3 regions of the Solibacillus isronensis genome follow, and region 2 is predicted to be linked to each of the others. Evidence: riboswitches for the same ligand, from Rfam matches in the RefSeq annotation. Region 2 holds a riboswitch; each other region holds the start of a gene.
What was found. Region 2 has a riboswitch for S-adenosylmethionine ahead of metA (homoserine O-acetyltransferase MetA). Riboswitches for the same ligand answer to the same signal wherever they lie in the genome.

Region 1 (4,329 bases), on a different contig from region 2:
GTGAATATTTCCAGCCATTTCTTGTATTTGGGGCTAGGTGGTAAGAGCGTTTTGTTATTTTCTAATATATTCGGAAATCATCTAATATATTTTAAAATGTTCTAATAAAATTGCGATCTTCTAATATAACCGGTTAATGTTCTAAAATGAGGTCGCAATCTGCTAATATCCTCACTCAATTTGCGAATATCGCTCACACTTCTTCTAATATCGCTCATCATTGTTCTAATAAATCGCAAACACCGGTTTCAACAACCATTTCCTGCCTGGAAAATAAGCGTACCCAACCCTCAAATTCACCCAAATTCTAATAACATCAACATTTCTTCTAATATCCCCAAAGTTTCTTCTAATAATCGTTTCCATACTTCTAATAAACCATATACACCGTGTAAAAAATCACCAAATAAAAAAACACTAGCAAGGGGGCTCGCTAGTGTTCCGGAATTATTTTATACTGCCACGTTTACATCATTATAGGCCCGTAAACGATAGGCAGTTAAAATCTTGGTCATGACGATTTCCTCTTTTGCCGAGTAGTCAGGGACCGCGTATGGGCGCTCCACTAACTGAAATTCACCATATTTTAAGAACCACTCTCTGGCTGGCGATAAAATATGGGCTGTACCATGAATTTTGTATTCCTCGGCAACTTCTTTTACAACATAACCTGCTGTGGCAAGATCGTGAGCTTGTTCAGAGTAGGCACTGTGTCCAAAAACATGCTGCCACATCGTATTCACATCCGCCAAAATTTGCTGGATAGCGCAAGCGTTCACAAATTCCTTTACGTCATTAAGTTCATAAATAATATAGGCTGCAATGTTTTGTGCACTGTATACTTTCCCCATGTTGAACAACTCCTTTTCTTCCAATGATGCTGCAACATCACTTTAAATTTTTCCGGTTGGTAATATTATTATCCCAATTGTATTACTTGGTATTAAATTTGTCAATAAAACTTATAAAAATAGTAGGGATTAATTTTCTAAAAATTGCTTAGCTTCTCGAATGGGAAAAGCTAAGCCTTTTTTAAAGGTTTATGCGTTTGTTTCTGCGCCTACTTCAGCCGCAACTTTCGCTAATGCCTGTTCTAAATCTGCGATAATATCTTCTGCTGCTTCTAACCCGATCGATAAGCGAATGAGCTCTTCCGATACGCCGGCAGTTTTTAGTTCTTCAGCAGATAACTGTTGGTGCGTTGTGCTCGCAGGGTGGATAATCAATGAACGGGCATCCCCAACGTTTGCTACGTGTGAAAACAATTCTACGTTATCGATTACTTGGCGACCGGCTTCGCGTCCACCTTTAATGCCGAACGTAATGATAGATCCAAAGCCGTTTTTCAAGTACTTTTTCGCCAAATCATGTGTCTCAAAATCTTCAAAGCCGTTGTAATTTACGTATTCCACAAATGGGTGGTCTCTTAAATACTCGGCAACTTTTTGTGTATTTTCATTGTGACGGACAATACGCAAATGAAGCGTTTCAAGTCCTTGCAGGAAGTTAAATGCTGCGTCAGCAGATAATGTTGGACCAAAATCACGCAATAGTTGAACACGAAGCTTTGTCGCAAATGCAGCGCCTGCTGTGTCAATCCCGTAGCGTAGACCATGGTAAGAAGTATCCGGTTCTGTAAATCCTGGATGTCTTCCTTGTGTCCAGTCGAACTTCCCTGCATCAACGACAATCCCGCCGATTGTCGTTCCATGACCACCAATCCATTTTGTTGCAGAATGGATAACAACATCCGCACCGAATTCAATCGGATTACTTCCGTATGGGGAAGCAAATGTGCTGTCGATTAATAAAGGAAGACCATTGTCATGAGCGATGTTTGCTACCGCTTCAATATCCAGTACTTTCAAGCTTGGATTTCCGATAATTTCAGCGAAGATTGCTTTCGTTTTATCCGTAATTGCCGCCTGGAAGTTTGCAGGATCTGATTCATCCACAAATTTTACTGTAATGCCGTAGCGAGGCAATGTAGTGGCGAATAAATTGTAAGTCCCGCCGTAAAGTGAACCTGCCGCAACAATTTCATCCCCTGCACCGGCAACGTTTAAAATCGAAAATGCTACTGCTGCTGCGCCAGATGAAAGCCCTACTGCAGCTGTACCCCCTTCTAATAAAGCAACCCGTTCTTCAAATGCCCCGACTGTCGGGTTCATAATACGAGAATAAATATTGCCTGTTTCCTGTAATGCAAATAGACGTTGCGCATGAGCTGTGTCATTAAATGCATAGGCTGTTGTGCGGTAAACGGGAACTGCAATTGCACCTGTTACCGGGTCTGGCTTTTGTCCCCCGTGTAATAATAAAGTTTCTGGTCTTAAATTTGTCATTTTATTACCCCCAAAAATTTAATCGATGGTGAAATCGGTGTTTTTTGAGGAGGATTTTTTAAATGAAAAAAACCCTCTTCAGTTAAGAAGAGGGTTGCGCATGAGCAAGTTTGCCTCCTCTTATCTTTCAAAATGATTGTCCATTTTGTAGGAATTAGCACCTTAGTCAGTTCATCACTTACTGGTTGCCGGGCATCTCAGGGCCTATTCCCTCCGCCGCTCTTGATAAGAGTTATGTGATTTGTGTTCCATCGTTGAGTCTCAGTATAAAACATACTAATCCGATATGTCAACACAAAAAATTAAAATTTTCAGATTTCTATTCAGATTACTCTTATCTGTATTTAACGATATGCAAAAATTCCTTCTCTATGAATTGAACAGACGTTAATAATCGACTTCAAGTAAAATATTGACTAAAATAAGCTTGAAGGTTATATATTTAAGTTTTTTATTACATAAAAAGGAGATGTTCACGTGAATACAAAAGAATTATTACGCAGTCATACATCTGTTCGTAAATATACAGGTGAGGAAATTTCTAAAGAAACTGTCATCGATTTAATCGAAACAGCACAAATGGCGGCAAGTTCGCATTTTGTACAGGCCTACAGTGTCATTTGGGTAACGGATGAAGAAAAGAAAACGAAGCTTGGTGAACTGTCTAAAAATGAATTCCAGTTCAAAACAGCGGGCGCCTCTTTCTTGTTTTGCGTAGATTTCAAACGTTTGCAAGTAGCCGGTCAAAAACATGGGGTTGATATTTCTGCTGACACGGCTGAAAACGTGCTTGTAGGAGTAGCAGATGTTGCATTATTTGCTCAAAACTTCGTTATTGCAGCTGAATCAATGGGTTACGGCATTTGCTATATCGGTGGTGCCCGTACAAATCCTAAGGAAATCAGCGCGCTGTTCAATTTACCGGAATACGTTTTCCCGTTATTTGCGATGACAATCGGTACACCGACAAAACGCAATGAAACAAAACCGCGTTTACCGGTAGCTGCGGTATTGCATGAAAATGGTTATGACGTTGATAAGTACGAGACGCTGCTAGATGAGTACGATGGAATTATGGAAGACTATTACAGCAGCCGATCTTCGAATCAGAAGACTGCAACATGGACGAAACAAATGGCTGATTACTTAGTTGAACAAAACCGTCCGCATATTAAAGACTTCCTTGCTTCACAAGGCTTTACTTGGAAGTAAGCTAATAAAAAGGAGTATGCCGCAAAATGGCATACTCCTTTTGTTTTATTTCAACCCTTCAATTTGCAATGCTTTTACAGGCTGGAAATCTTCTCCTGTTTTCGCGTACGTTATCGTCGCCTGGTCACCTTCTTGCAAGTATATTGCAAACGGTGCAACTTCCGTAGAAACGATGAAGTTTTCACCTGTGTTCGCCAGGAAGGATACAATTGTGAAATCACCTACACGCTCTTTATAAACACGCACGACTTTTACCGTCGCTTTGGCCTCTTCGGCATTCGAAGTACCATCTACCGTACTGCCGCCACGGCTTAACGCTGTTTTATAAAGTCTTAACGCTTCATTTGGTGTTGTACCATATGCCGAAATTTCAGGATTTGCTGCTGACACGATAAAGTAATTTTGCAGGAATCCGTTCGCATCAAGTACAGCTGACAGCCAGCTCGCTTCACCGTAGAAGTTATAAAGGATCGGCATTTCGCCCTCCCATTCTTTTTCGATGAATTTTTTCTCGATAATTTCAAGAGCCCCTTGGGAATCCATATAAGACTCTTCCAGATTTCCAGTATAGTACGTTGCTTCACCAGTACGTGCATGTGTTAATGCATAACCAAGCATCGAGTCAACGCCCTCTTTTGGACTTGTAAAATCAGTGAAATAATACATTTCCCCGTCTTCCATAAAGATCGGACTTACATTTGCTTCCGTACCTTCATCACTCGGTAACTTAACATCCTTTTTACCGACAAGACTATTCCAGAAGCCGTGTACA
Region 2 (4,329 bases):
TTTATTGGCGCTGCGTATTTTTTATTGCAGGCATCATTGTTTTATCATTAGGCGTCGCATTGACGATCAAAGGACAAATACTTGGCGTTGGGTCATGGGATGTCCTTCATATCGGATTACAAAAAAACTTGGGATTAACGGTCGGTATGTGGTCGATTATTTTAGGTTTGCTCATTCTGGCTGTTGATACGTTTTTCACAAAAAGATTGCCAAAAGCAGGGACTTATTTGGACATGTTCCTGACAGGGATTTTTATTGATATATTTTTGTTAGTATTACCGGATGCGAATACACTGTTAGAACAAACATTGGCGTTTGTTGTTGGCGTTGTTCTGCTCGGCTTCGGCTGCGGGATGTATATGGTCGCAAACCTCGGTGTAGGACCTCGTGATACATTAATGCTGCTGTTGGTGCATCGCCTCGGCTGGAGTGTCAACCGTGCACGGACGACAATGGAAGTAACGGTTGCTGTATTAGGTTTTGTATTGGGCGGACCAGTCGGAGTCGGTACTGTATTTATGGCGTTCGGCTTAGGGCCTGTCGTACAATGGGCACTCAAATGGAACGGAAAGTTGTTCCACCGCGCAGCAGGTGTCGAAAGTGTTGTTATATAAATAATGAGGAGAGCAAGCATTATGCGTTTGCTTTCTTTTTTTTACATTTAAATTGTTACAATTTTCAAAAAATACTTTCACGACAATGAAAAAAGGTGCATAGTAGTAAGTGGAGGTGTTTTTAAATGATACATATTGAAAATATCCATTTATATCGCAATGACAAAAAGATTTTAAATGATTTAAGCTGGCATGTTCAAAAGGGACAGCATTGGGCTATTTTAGGGTTAAACGGCTCCGGCAAAACGACGTTGCTGAAAGTTATTAACGGCTATATTTGGCCAAATGAAGGTAAGGTCCAAGTACTGGGTGAAACATATGGCAAGACGTATATACCGAAACTGCGGACGCGGATCGGCTGGGTCAGCAATGCGATGATCGATAACTTCAACTGGCAGGATAATGCAATTGAAATCGTGCTCAGCGGAAAATTCGGTGCCCTTCGCCTTTTCAATGATGTGACGGAAGAAGAAATTGACCATGCGGTTTCTATTATGAAGCATTTTCACTGTGACCATTTAGCAAATAAATCATTCGAGCATTTGTCTCAAGGTGAACGGCAGCGTGTTCAAATAGCAAGGGCCATTATGGCGGATCCGGAAATTTTAATATTGGATGAGCCATGTGGCGGTCTGGACTTAATCGAACGGGAAAACTTGCTGCAAACAATAGAACAGATTGCACAAGCAGAAAACGGCCCTACCCTAATTTACGTGACGCATCATGTAGAAGAAATACTTCCTTGTTTTAGCCATGTACTTTTAATGAAAGACGGAAAAAATGTCGAAGCCAATGCACGCGAAGTTGTTTTAACAGACGAATTATTAAGCGATTTCTTCGGGCGGGAAATTAGTTTGCAGATTGAACGCGAACGTGCCTGGGTCGCAATTAAATAAAACGAACCAGCAGGAGTCCATCTCTTGCTGGTTCGTTTCATTTATAAGCATTAAATATGATATTCAATATTTTCATCGACGTAATGCCATTCATACGGCGTTTCTTGGTATACGTAGTAGTTCAGCCAGTTGTAGAACAACAGATGCGAATGGGCACGCCAAACATTTTTCGGTGCCTGCAACGGGTCGTTATTCGGGAAATAGTTGATCGGAATTTCCGTATTGTCCGGATCTTTCTCAATATCGCGGAAATACTCATCCGATAAGGTCGTTGCATCATATTCCAGATGCCCTGTAATCATAATATGTTTATTGTTTTTCGATTGCACGATAAACACGCCTGCATCATCCGAATAGCTTAATAGTCGCAAGTCAGGGTGTGCTCGCACTTCATCAATTGAAACCGACGTGTGGCGTGAATGAGGTGCCACATACTCATCACTGAATCCCCGCACTAAATCTACTGTTAAATCCGTAATCACATGGGAATAAACACCGGAGCATTTCTTCGGCAATTCGAATTTTCCGATGCCAAAATGATGATACAATGCAGCTTGGGCGCCCCAACATATATACATAATCGAAGTGACATGTTCATCTGCCCAGTCCATAACATGCGTAATCTCATTCCAGTAGCCAACATCTTCAAAATCCATTTTCTCTACTGGCGCTCCTGTAATAATGAGCCCATCAAAGCGACGGTGCTTCACTTGGTCGAACGTCCGGTAAAAAGTATCTAAATGCGATTTGGAAACATTTTTTGATTCGTATGTAGCCGTGTTTAAAAATGTCACATCCACCTGTAATGGTGTATTACCGAGTAAGCGCAGCAACTGCAGTTCGGTTTTCTCTTTTTCAGGCATTAAATTAAACACTAAAATATTTAACGGTCGAATTTGTTGTGTTTTCGCACGGTCTTCCTCCATGACGAAAATCTTCTCTTTTCTAAGCAGCTCACCCGCCGGTAAATGTTTCGGAATATTAATCGGCATTCCACTTTCCCCCTCATAAACTTTTTCAATAAACTTTTAATAATCTGTGGTATTCAGGCAATGCATTGTTTTACGAGCGAAACGAACCGTTCCGGAACAATAAAAAAGCCCCTCTCATTCCAGCAAAACAGAATTGAGAGGGGCTTCTACCCGTTCTTATCTGCCAAGGTCAACACCTTGCTGGAAGTAGCACCTTTCTAGTTAAACTAGAGGTTGCTGAAGCATCATCGGGCCAAGTCCCTCCGCTTCTCTTGATAAGTCTATTAAATTGTCATTAGTGTATCATGTACTTTGTAATTTTGCAATAATTCCAAAAATATTATTTCACGCATACTAAAGCTGCTCTTTTTCTATAGTAAATAAGATTGTCTCCAGCCGTTCATCCCATACACGTGTCAATGTATTGTATACCCGCACAAAATGCCTGTTTTCCTTTTGATCAAACAGTAAAAAACATAGGACCGGTATATCATTAATCTGGATCGATTCCGTCGAAACAACACTCGTTATATAGTGCGGTACTTCATCTTCCGCCACCGGTTGTTCGGAAAGTTGCTGTTGTATGAAATCAATCAGCACGCTCTCTTCAATTGCTTCGATTTCTTCTGTTTCGATTGTCGGGAAAGGCTCCGGAAACTCTTCCAAATCCGCAAATTCCTCCAGGTCACCCTCCAATGGCTGCTCATGGATCGGGCTGTATTGAATAAAATAACTTGTTTCTTCAAGTTCCTCTTCAAAAATGCCCGATTCCAGCTGAGCCTTACCCTTTGCAGTTAGTGCAAATTCCTCTTCCTTCACAATCATACCCAGTCGTAACATTTTATTCGTCAAATCATGAATAAATAACGGTTCCACCAATAAAATTTCGGCTAATAACTCCACATTTTTCAGCTTCGCCTTCTCAAATGAAATGAGCATCATCTTCATTAAAATATCCATGGCATTACGCATTACCGGATGATATTTCACTTCCAATGTGTGAATCGGAATGGCGTATTGCATTTGCTTTTTGATTTCAATGGACGGATTTTGGATGAGTTCTTTCTGCAGCTGTATAACTGTACTTTGTAAATCCATTCAATCCCCCTGTTTCTACACAGCAAAATAGCCGTCTTGCTCTTTTACTGTCGTTAATACATGGGCATACATATCCCGTGTTTTCGCGCTCTTTGGACGCTTTGTAAACATTTCGGTACTGCCAATCATTATGAGCAGTTCCCGTGCGCGGGATAATGCAACATTCAGGCGTCGGTAATCTTTCGCAAACCCGATTTCTCCGCGTTCATTGTCATGATTCCGCACCATGCTGACGATAATCACATCCATCTCCATCCCCTGGAATTTATCGACGGATCCTGTACGGATGTGTAAATGCGGTACACTGATTTCCTGTTCGATCAGACGATTAATACGTTTCACCTGCTCCGCGTAGAATGAAATAACGCCAACCGATTTTAATGCGTCTTGTGGAATCAGCCCTTGTGCTTTCGCTTGTCCCGTTGCGGCATTTAATTCAAGAAGCTGCTGTTTAATCTGTTCCAGCTCAGCTAAATTGAATAAACTCGAGCCTTCCTTCATACGCTCTTCAAAATACGGCTTGGCATTCGGAATATCAAGCCATAGTAAATGGTGATTTCGTGTAACCTTTGAAGTTTCAAGGAAATGATCGCGTACGGCATCCGAATCCTCTAACCCACACTGCAGCTGTTCGGATTCATTTTCGTAAAACGGTGTGATAGTTGACATAATATTTTTATGCATTCGATATTGAAGGGCGAGCATCGTTTTATTTTGTGACGGCAAATTGTTATAAAGACGCTCAAACAA
Region 3 (4,329 bases), on a different contig from region 2:
GCGTAACAACCCTTACAACTTAATTCCGAAAAAACGTGAAGCTGCAGCGAAACTAATCGAAGCAGAAAAATATGTAGTTTAATAAAGACGGTAACCGGGTGTTTACAATGCACCCGGTTTTTCTATGGGTTTTCTAATAAAATGTAAAATGTTCTAATATAATTTCAAAATGTCTAATATACATGGGAACTTCTAATATAAGTTTCCTATCTTCTATTATGTCACCCAAAGTTTCTAATAAGTGAAGTGAAGCCGTTCTTCTAAAATACGTCGGGCATGTTCTAATATTTTTGCACATCTTCTAACAACAACCATAACCAGTAAAACTCCGATAGTGCGAACACATTTTTGATTTGTCCTTCTATATCCGTTACAATATAGGAAAATCCAGGGCAAAAAGGAGTACTTACATGACAGTAAAATTCATCCAATATCCGAAATGTACAACTTGTAAAAAAGCGCAAAAATGGCTAGATGAGCAAGGTGTGGACTATGAAAATATTCATATTGTAGAGCAGACACCATCTAAAGAGGAACTTAAAGCAATTTACGAAGCTAGTGGAGTGCCGCTGAAGAAATTCTTTAATACATCTGGCATGAAATATCGTGAATTAGGCCTAAAAGATAAATTACCGACAATGTCCGAGGATGAGCAATTAGAGCTATTAGCATCGGATGGTATGTTAATTAAGCGACCAATCGTTACAGATGGTAAAAAATTAACTTTAGGATTTAAGGAGTCTGACTTCTTAGAAACTTGGAAATAAACAGTTATTCACATTGTATTTCCGAACGAAATATGGCAAAATGAACTTGAATGTACTACATATAACATGGAGGTTTTCGAATGAGCACACCTAAAGAATTACGTTATTCAAAAGAGCATGAGTGGGTTAAAATTGAAGACGGTAAAGCGACAATCGGTATTACGGATTTCGCACAGTCTGAACTAGGCGATATCGTATTCGTAGAGTTACCTGAAGTAGGCGATGAAATTTCAAGGGATCAGCCTTTCGGTAGTGTAGAATCTGTTAAAACAGTTTCTGAACTATATGCACCACTTTCTGGTAAAGTTGTTGCAATCAACGAAGAATTACTGGACAATCCTGAATATGTAAATGAATCACCATACGGTAATGCATGGATGGTTACTGTTGAGTTAACAAGTGAAGCAGAAGTAGACGAGTTATTAGACGCAGATGCTTACACTGCATTAATCGAACAATAATATGAAACACTAAAGCCTTCTATATAAAGGTTTTAGTGTTTTTTTGTTATTCTATATATAAAGGTGTCGAATGAAAGGAAGCGTGTTATATGGGAAGATGCATTGTTGTAGAAGGACGTGCCGATAAATTGAGATTAATCCCGATATTAGCTGAGGACGTGACAATTATTTGTACAAATGGCACAATAAGTGAAGTCAATTTGATTGATTTATTGGAAGAATATGAGCAAGATGAAATTATCACTATGTTTGATGCAGATAAAAACGGTGAGAAGTTACGTAAACTGATGAACCGTGCATATCCCGAAGCGACACAGCTTATCATACCTCATGAATATGTAGAAGTAGAAAAAACACCTACTAAAATCTTAAGGGATATTTTACTACAGGCAAAATTTTTAGTAAAAGAAGGATGACAGTATAATGGAACAATGGACGAAACAGCAATGGGAACAGAACGTACAACAGTATGATCAGACAGCGTTTTTCTTATATACGCCTATGTGCGGCACTTGTGAAGTGTCGGAAAAAATGTTGGAAGTAATTGAGAAATTACTCCCAGATCTTCCGCTTGGTATGGCAAATATCAATTATTTAGGGGATTTACCATATGAATTGAAAATTGAAAGTGTACCTTGTTTAATCGTTTCAGACAACGGGGAACTAACGAATAAAATTTATGCATTTAAATCCGTACCGTTTTTGTATGAAATATTAAAAAAGTAATTGACGTAGTCACTTTGTCGTGATAAAGTAACATTCATAATAATAAAACTTAATAACGTTGCTCTTATAAAGAGAGGTGGAGGGAAGTGCCCTATGAAGCCCGGCAACCAGCGTTTACGCAAAGGTGCCAATTCACACAAAGTTTAAACTTTGAAAGATGAGAGAACGGTTTACCGTATAAATGTATGTGAAACCTTTCTACTTGTCTTGGTAGAAAGGTTTTTTTCATTCAACGGAGGTTTTGAATGAGAATAGAACATGATTTTGAAATAGCAGGAAGGTTATTTCAATTTAGAAGGAGTACAACCGATGATTGATATACAAAATATTACAAAAGTGTATAACACGAAAAACGGTAAACTTACAGCAGTTGATAATGTAAGCCTATCGATTAACAAAGGTGAAATATACGGAATTATCGGCTACAGTGGTGCCGGTAAAAGTACGATGATCCGCCTGCTGAACGGTTTGGAAAAGCCAACAACAGGTTCTGTCATTGTAGGCGGCCAGGATATTGCAAAAGCTTCCGGGGCAAAATTACGAGAAGCACGCCAAAAAATAAGTATGATTTTCCAGCACTTCAATCTGCTCTGGTCACGTACAGTTGAAGAAAACATTGCATTTCCACTTGAAATTGCAGGCGTTTCAAAAGCTGATCGTGAAAAGCGAGTAGAAGAGCTGATTGAACTCGTAGGTTTAAAAGGAAGAGGGAAAGCGTATCCTTCACAATTGTCAGGCGGTCAAAAGCAGCGTGTCGGCATTGCACGAGCGTTGGCGAACAACCCGGAAGTACTTTTATGTGATGAAGCGACTTCAGCGCTTGATCCGGAAACAACGGATTCAATTTTGGAATTACTGCTCGATATTAATAAAAACATCGGACTTACAATTGTACTCATTACACATGAAATGCATGTTATTCGCAAAATCTGTAACAGAGTAGCGGTAATGGAAGCCGGTAAAGTAGTGGAACAGGGAGATGTATTGCAAGTGTTCCAGCATCCTCAAGCACCAATTACGAAAAACTTCGTATCACAGGCTTCTGGTGAAACACAGGAAACGCAAGCATCACTGGAACAGATTTTAGCCAATTATCCAGAAGGCAAAATCGCTAAATTAACATTTGCAGCGGCAACGACAGAACAGCCTGTCATCTCACAAATGATTAAGCAATTTGACGTAGTTGTTAATATAGTGCATGGCAAAATCTCAAATACAACGGGCGGTTCGTTTGGTACATTGTTTATTCATATCGATGGCGAGCCAAAAGCAGTCGCGGAAGCATTAAGCTTTTTAGCAAAGCAAGAAATTCAGGCGGAGGTGATTGAGCATGTTTAATCAATTATTTCCGAACGTAGATTGGGGTAAAATGCTCGAAGCAACATATGAAACAATTTATATGACGGCTGTTGCGACAGTCATCACATTTATACTAGGACTTCTAATTGGTATTGTCTTATTTTTAACGAGCGACAATCAATTATGGGCAAATAAAATTGTACACTTTTTGACAGGGTCACTCGTGAATATTTTCCGCTCGATTCCATTTATCGTCTTAATCATTTTATTAATTCCATTTACTAAGTTTTTACTTGGAACAATCCGTGGCGCCAATGCAGCATTACCTGCGCTAATTATTGGGGCAGCACCGTTTTATGCGCGCATGGTATTAATAGCATTAAGAGAAATTGATAAAGGTGTCATTGAAGCAGCCCGCTCAATGGGAGCGAAAACTTCTACGATTATTTGGAAAGTGCTGATCCCGGAAAGCTTACCGGCATTAATTTCTGGTATTACTGTTACTGCGGTAGCTTTAGTAGGATATACAGCAATGGCCGGCATTATCGGTGCGGGTGGTTTAGGTAACCTGGCATTCCTTGATGGTTTTCAGCGTAACCGAACAGATGTGACATTAATGGCAACTGTTTTAATTTTAGTTGTAGTATTCATTATCCAATTTATTGGGGACTTCATTACAGCAAGAGTGGACAAACGATAGTTAGTGGCTCATAAAAGGCCGTAATTATAAATAATGGTGCATCGAAACAATATGGACGCAAACTTTAAAAAAGTGCGCGTCTATAAGGGAAATAATCAGAATATAAAAAAGGTTTCGATAAACTGAACAAACTAAAAAAAGGGTAGGTAAAACAAATGAAGAAATTATTATCAAGCGTTATTTTAGGAGCTTCAGTACTTGCTTTAGCAGCATGTGGCGGAGAAGATGAAAAATTAGTAGTTGGTGCGTCAAATACACCACACGCAGTTATCCTTGAAAAAGTTAAGCCAATTTTAGAGGAACAGGGTATTGAGCTAGAAATTGCAACTTATACAGACTATGTTCTTCCAAACCAAGATTTAAATAACGGTGATTT

Region 1: it holds a riboswitch for S-adenosylmethionine, as region 2 does, so the genes downstream of both, M3166_RS14465 (O-acetylhomoserine aminocarboxypropyltransferase/cysteine synthase family protein) here and metA (homoserine O-acetyltransferase MetA) in region 2, are expected to answer to the same signal.
Region 3: it holds a riboswitch for S-adenosylmethionine, as region 2 does, so the genes downstream of both, M3166_RS12050 (methionine ABC transporter ATP-binding protein) here and metA (homoserine O-acetyltransferase MetA) in region 2, are expected to answer to the same signal.

What each region holds. Positions count from the first base shown of each region.
Region 1 is NZ_JAMBOC010000003.1:138,084-142,412, reverse strand. Features, by position in the region: gene M3166_RS14470 (hypothetical protein) at 453-851, opposite strand; gene M3166_RS14465 (O-acetylhomoserine aminocarboxypropyltransferase/cysteine synthase family protein) at 1,041-2,345, opposite strand; SAM riboswitch class I at 2,463-2,577, opposite strand; gene nfsA (oxygen-insensitive NADPH nitroreductase) at 2,823-3,557, shown strand; gene M3166_RS14455 (hypothetical protein) at 3,603-4,329, opposite strand, start outside.
Region 2 is NZ_JAMBOC010000001.1:1,017,168-1,021,496, forward strand. Features, by position in the region: gene M3166_RS05185 (YczE/YyaS/YitT family protein) at 1-614, shown strand, start outside; gene M3166_RS05190 (ABC transporter ATP-binding protein) at 740-1,510, shown strand; gene metA (homoserine O-acetyltransferase MetA) at 1,561-2,502, opposite strand; SAM riboswitch class I at 2,656-2,763, opposite strand; gene M3166_RS05200 (nucleoside-diphosphate sugar epimerase) at 2,836-3,579, opposite strand; gene M3166_RS05205 (AAA domain-containing protein) at 3,595-4,329, opposite strand, start outside.
Region 3 is NZ_JAMBOC010000002.1:49,053-53,381, reverse strand. Features, by position in the region: gene M3166_RS12075 (acyl-CoA dehydrogenase family protein) at 1-82, shown strand, start outside; gene M3166_RS12070 (arsenate reductase family protein) at 411-767, shown strand; gene gcvH (glycine cleavage system protein GcvH) at 848-1,228, shown strand; gene M3166_RS12060 (toprim domain-containing protein) at 1,318-1,644, shown strand; gene M3166_RS12055 (thioredoxin family protein) at 1,652-1,954, shown strand; SAM riboswitch class I at 2,016-2,118, shown strand; gene M3166_RS12050 (methionine ABC transporter ATP-binding protein) at 2,264-3,292, shown strand; gene M3166_RS12045 (methionine ABC transporter permease) at 3,285-3,953, shown strand; gene M3166_RS12040 (MetQ/NlpA family ABC transporter substrate-binding protein) at 4,109-4,329, shown strand, end outside.